2 regions of the Lysinibacillus sp. NPDC097868 genome follow, and region 1 is predicted to be linked to the other one. Evidence: riboswitches for the same ligand, from Rfam matches in the RefSeq annotation. Region 1 holds a riboswitch; the other holds the start of a gene.
What was found. Region 1 has a riboswitch for cyclic di-AMP ahead of ACIQXJ_RS12265 (MFS transporter). Riboswitches for the same ligand answer to the same signal wherever they lie in the genome.

Region 1 (3,213 bases):
CTACTTTTTGAGGTGTTAGGCCCATAGAAAGTAAAGTTTTTTCAACGTATGAGATTGTATTTGGTAGTTCAAATCCAATCTCAGGATGTTGGTGTAGATGTCTGCGATGCTCAATTAATTCTTCTTGAAAATTTTCCGCCATTATTAATGTTTCATGTTTAGTCATATGATACACCTCTCTAGTCTAATGAATATTCCATATCTGAAGTTGTATTCAATTTAGGTTTTGTTTTAATGGCAATGACAAACAATCCAAATAATAAGATTGAAAGTACAATTAAGACATTTAACAGTAATCCATATGAATGATTAATATTATAAATCGCTCCAGAAACAATTGGTGTTAGTGCAGCGCCTAGTGATGAAAATAATGAGACAATCCCAAATTTCGCGCTATATTCTTTTTCACCAAATAGTGATGAAGTTAAGTAAGCAGGTGTAACTGTAACAGCCGTTGCACCAAATCCAGTAAATATCGTATACAGGATACCAGGTATTAATAGGTCGCCTCTCATCAAAAATAAAAAGCTTACTAAAGCAGAGCCACAAATAATCACTAACGTTGTGATGGTACCTAATTTATCGTATAAGCGACCGACTAATAACTTTCCGACGATTACCATTGCTGAACCTAAAGAAAGTAATATTGCAGCGTGTTGAGGTGTGCCCCCGATATCCTTTAAATATGGTGCAAGGTTAATGATCATACCATTCACGACAATACCGCCGATAACAATTGCCGCACAAAGTGCCCAAAATGATACGGATCTAAATGCCTCCCTTTGTGAAAGCCCTTCTACTGTTTGTGAAGAAGTCGTTATATTTTTTATTTCACCTAGCGGAACAAGGCCTTTATCTGCAGGTTTAAGTCGAATAACGAATAATGCCATAGGTACGATTAACACAAACATTGAAATGCCCGTAATGAGGTAAGCACTTCTCCAACCATAATCTGTAATAAGCCAGTTTAGGACAGGGCTAAGGATGACACCACCAAGACCACTACCTGCTAGTGCAATCCCTAAACATAATCCACGCTTCTCGTTAAACCAATTTGTAATTAATACTGGTGCAGGAATAAGAGCAGCTCCTGCTAATGAAGCCCCCATTAGCACTGCGAATAAATAAAAGTGCATCGCAGTCGTTGCAAATGAAAATCCTATATATGAAATGGTGCCTAGCGTTGTAAATATCGTCAAGTAAAGACGAATGTCCATTTTCCTCATCACTTTTCCTGCAATTGGACAGAAAATCATTGATACTAAAGCCATAATCGTATAGTACGTCATAAATTCAGTTCTTCCAATTCCCAAATCTTCCGTTACAGGAACAGTATAAAGTGACACTAAATTAATAATTGGTGCATACAAAAACGTCATAATCATGACGCAAGCTACTACAATCCACCATCCATAAAAGATGCCTTTTTTTTCTTGTTGAGTAGTCATATTGGTTTCCTCCGTTTTTACTTAGTAATCAGGGCAATACGATGGAGATAAGTGGTGTTGAATCCGTTTTCAAATATCTCTAACATAATAAATGGTGTTACCCACGATCGTTTCATCACGCTTTCTAATTCATTAAAAAGTAATGATGGGGAGGTTTGGAGGTTGTATTGATCATAAGTATTTTTAAAGCCTTAAGCTCCGTAAATACATCATTTTCAAATAGTACAAGCTCCATCTTCCTTCTCATTTAACGCTTACGAGGTTAGCTGACGGATTCGGGCCTTTGAGTAGCCCTACCTTAACAAGGATTCACCCCTTGGATTGAATGTTCATCCAAAAAATTTGGTTCCCCCGCATCCATTGGTTTCAGCGATCTAGAAAGTTGAAACTGCTATGATACTACTATTTCAAGAAAAGTTAGTAAATACAGAAAATTTTTTTGACAAATGAGAAGAAAAATTTTTTTACTTGATAAAACCTTTATTAATTAGGGTATCAGAATAACGGTAATATAAAGTGCGAAAAATTTTTTTCAAAAGGAGAAAGATTTAGATTGTTATAAATTTGAAAATTTGTGTAAGGATACATTTAAATTATCATTCTATTTTAAAAATTTACACATTTCATAGAAAACCAGTTATAATAGTTAGTATTGTCAGAAAAGGAGCTGTTAGCAATGGAACGTGAAAAAACCAATGTGGAAAGTTTTGATTTAGACCATACGAAAGTAAAAGCACCTTATGTCCGTTTAGCGGGTGTAAAAGTAGGAAAAAGTGGCGATGAAGTCTATAAATACGATATTCGCTTAAAACAGCCTAATAAGGAGCATATGGAAATGCCAGCACTCCATTCTTTAGAGCATTTATCGGCTGATATTATTCGCAATTACTCCGACCATATTGTCGATTTCAGTCCAATGGGTTGTCAAACAGGCTTTTATGTATCGTTGATTAATCATAATGATTATGATGAATTACTAACGATTTTAGAAAAAACATTTACAGATGTCACGAATGCAACAGCTGTACCAGCGTGTAATGAAGTGCAATGTGGCTGGGCCGCTAGTCATAGTCTTGAAGGTGCACAGGCACTTGCAAAAGAATTTTTAGCAAAACGTGATGAATGGCATATCGTTTTTGCAGAATAATAAAAAACCTTGCAAATTGTAAAATGTCCATTATCAGGTGGACATTTTGCTTGCAAGGTTTTTCATTTAACGATGAAAAGGAATGACATTGGAGGAGGAAGAATCGTAATTTATTTTTTGATAAATAAAACTTTCTAAAAAGTCATGTATCAGATCTTCATATTCAGCCATATTTTCATTAAAGGACTGAGCGTGTGCACCTTTGTCAAAAAGCTTTAACTTTTTCGGTCCAGTCTTTTTATTATATAAATCGAGCGACATGGAAGCTGGAATAAATGTATCAGGAATACTGTGGATAAAGAGAACCGGCTTTTCGATGTGTGTGACAGCTTCAGAAGGCGTTACACTTTTAAATGAATAACCATCGCGCAGTCGTATAAAGAAATCAGCGAAACGAATCGGAATGATAGAGCCATATTTAAATTCTGTCTTCGCAATTTGTTTAAGCAGCATTGAAAAATCTGAAAAGGCACAATCTGCAATATAAAAATCAGCACCATCTTCAACCGTTCCCGCATACAACAGCATTGTTGCTGCACCCATTGATTCACCATGGATCCCAAGGATGGCATTTTCACCAATCATCGCTTTCACGGTGTTTACAACAGCATCTAAGTC
Region 2 (3,213 bases), on a different contig from region 1:
AAAGGCTTTTGCATCCGCTTGATCGAATGCTACATAAAAAGCTATTATTTTATCAACATTCAAAGATTGCGCATAATGCAGTGAATTTTCCACCACTTTCGTAATACCCGCTACTGGTACGACAAAGACATTTCCCTCTACTTTCGGTAAAGCTTCTCCATTAAGTCGTAGTTGTTCCCCGACTGCATTGTAATGATGCTTAATGCGATGAAACATCCAAATAATAAGCGGTAAAAAGATAAATACCGGCCATACTTGAGGTAATTTTGTGACAAAAAACATCATCGCCACTACAAAAGAAATGATTGCCCCTATTGTATTGATAACAAATTTCATAACCCAGCCATTAGGCTTTTCACGCCACCATTTACGCATCATACCAGACTGCGCTAATGTAAATGGAATAAATACACCTACCGCATAGAGTGGAATTAAATGCTCAGTTGTGCCATCAAACAAAATAATAAGCACAATAGCTGCTAGCCCGAGCATCATTATCCCATTTGAATAGCCAAGTCGATCACCACGGATTTGAAATATTCTTGGAATAAAGCCGTCTTTCGATAAATTGACTGCTAATAAAGGAAAAGCTGAATAGCCTGTATTCGCAGCAAGCACTAAAATCATTGCTGTTGTTCCTTGCACAATATAATAAAATACATTGCGTCCCACACTCGCTTCGGCAATTTGCGAAACAACCGTTGCTTGTGCATTTGGAGCGACTCCGTAGAAATAAGCTAGGCTTACAATACCAATAAATAGTACTGCTAAAATACTACCCATCGCTAATAGCGTTTTTGCTGCATTAACCGGTGCAGGACTTTTGAAATTTGGAATTGCATTAGAAATTGCCTCTACACCAGTTAATGCCGAGCTTCCTGAGGCAAATGCCTTTAATAATAAAAACAAACTAATGCCCGCAACAGGCGTTCCAATTTTGGGATGTAAATCAGCCGGCACTTGCCCTGTTGCTACGTTATAGACTCCCATGCCAATGAGCATTAACATCACAAAGACGAATAAATAAACAGGGTACGCTAAAATAGACGCTGATTCAGTAACCCCTCGTAAATTTAATATCGTTAAACAAATAACAAAAAAAACAGCAATCGGAACGTTGTAAGCATGCAAACTTGGGAATGCTGAAGTAATAGCATCTGTCCCTGCTGATACACTTACTGCTACAGTTAAAATATAATCAACGAGTAATGACCCACCCGCTACAAGACCTGCATTCACACCTAAATTTTCGCGGGACACTACATATGCCCCACCACCATGTGGATATGCGAATATAACTTGTCGATACGATAAAGTTAGTGCCACAAGGAGCACCACTACCCCTGCCGCAATCGGTAACGAATACCAAAAGGCAACCGTACTGACAGTCATGAGCACAATTAAAATTTGCTCTGGACCGTATGCAACTGATGACAATGCGTCAGAAGATAATATGGCCAGTGCCTTTGTTTTACTAAGCTTTTGTTCCCCTAATGCATCGGATTTCAATGGTTTACCGATAACATAACGTTTGAATGAGGATTTCATCCTTAACACCTTCTAGATTCATAGAGTGTGTTTCGCATTTCTAAATCGATTACACCTTTCGCATAATCGGTCTCTTTATATCTACTGGGGCTTTTTCGTATCGAATGCCATCAAAAAAAACGTCTACAAGTCATCACTAAATACGACTTGTAGACGCTCTAACGTCTGACAAGCTCCAACTTTTCTGCTCTTAACGCTTACGAGGTTAGCTGTCGGATTCGGACCTGAGTAGCCCTACTCTTTAAAAAGAGATTCACCCCAAGAATTGTTTAAACAATCCATCAAAATTGGGTCCCCCGCGTTTAATTGCTTCAGCGATTTAGAAATTTGAAACTTTTATAATGATGTCATATTACGCCTGTAAATAAAAAAAGTAAAGAAGATATTGCCCGGTTTTTCATAAATTTTTTCTTATTCTTAGAGACAAGCTTTTATCAGCTGTCTATCGGCGATTCGGCGTGATTTATCGGCGATTTTTACTGTTTTACGGGCGATTTTCAAAATTTACTAAAAAAATTATGAGCAAACTTCTTCACATTTTTTAGTTCTAGCTATAGAATAGTAGTATTATTATTTTCCCATAGGAAACTTTATTTCATTTACGATACTTTTTGAAACGAGGGAACAAGATGGCCTATAAACAAATTACAAAACCGGCAGCCCAAGCAGTTTTAGATGGAGACATAAAAGGCTGGCGACGCATTTTACCCTTTCTAGGTCCGGCATTTATTGCAGCTGTTGCCTATATAGATCCCGGCAACTTTGCCACAAATATTACTGCTGGCTCGCAGTATGGGTATTTACTACTTTGGGTAATTGCCTTTTCAAATTTAATGGCTGTACTGATTCAATCTTTATCAGCCAAACTTGGTATTGCTACCGGAAAAAACTTGCCAGAAGTAGCAAGAGAAAATTTTTCTAAAAAAACTTCTATATTTTTATGGATACAGGCTGAACTTGTAATCATTGCAACCGACCTCGCTGAATTTATCGGTGCTGCCCTCGGTCTATATTTATTATTTGATATTCCGATGCTACCCGCCGCACTTATTACTGCAATTGGCTCATTTGCAATTTTAGAGCTACAGCGCAGAGGATTTAGAGCTTTTGAAGCGGGCATTTCGGGTATGGTGCTCATTGTTGTGCTAGCATTTGCGTTCCAGACATTTTTAGCCCAACCAAATTGGGGCGAAGTGACATTAGGAATGCTGACACCACAATTTGACGGTGTCGATTCACTCTTACTTGCAACGGGTATATTAGGAGCTACTGTTATGCCACACGCAATCTATCTACATTCTTCCTTAACACAAAATCGTGTGGTTGGTCGTAATGACAACGAAAAACGACGTATTTTCCGCTTTGAGTTTATCGATATCGTGATAGCAATGATTATTGCTGGTGCGATTAACATGAGTATGCTAATCATTGCAGCTGCAGTGTTCCATACGCAAGGCTTAGTAGTCGAGGATTTAGATATCGCCTATACCGGATTACGAGAAGCTCTTGGACCTATGGCAGCTGTGTCTTTCGGACTTGGATTACTCATTGCAGGGCTTGCAAGCTCTTCTGTTGGTACATTAGCAGGCGACGTTGTTATGCAAGGCTTCATCCAGCGAAAAATCCCTTTATATTTACGTAGAGCGATTACAATGATTCCACCTT

Region 2: another riboswitch for cyclic di-AMP. It lies ahead of ACIQXJ_RS18825 (APC family permease); the one in region 1 lies ahead of ACIQXJ_RS12265 (MFS transporter).

What each region holds. Positions count from the first base shown of each region.
Region 1 is NZ_JBIWBS010000001.1:2,466,036-2,469,248, reverse strand. Features, by position in the region: gene ACIQXJ_RS12270 (M20 metallopeptidase family protein) at 1-166, opposite strand, end outside; gene ACIQXJ_RS12265 (MFS transporter) at 180-1,448, opposite strand; cyclic di-AMP (ydaO/yuaA leader) riboswitch at 1,684-1,830, opposite strand; gene ACIQXJ_RS12260 (S-ribosylhomocysteine lyase) at 2,125-2,595, shown strand; gene ACIQXJ_RS12255 (alpha/beta hydrolase) at 2,662-3,213, opposite strand, start outside.
Region 2 is NZ_JBIWBS010000003.1:399,766-402,978, forward strand. Features, by position in the region: gene ACIQXJ_RS18825 (APC family permease) at 1-1,548, opposite strand, end outside; cyclic di-AMP (ydaO/yuaA leader) riboswitch at 1,729-1,875, opposite strand; gene ACIQXJ_RS18830 (Nramp family divalent metal transporter) at 2,178-3,213, shown strand, end outside.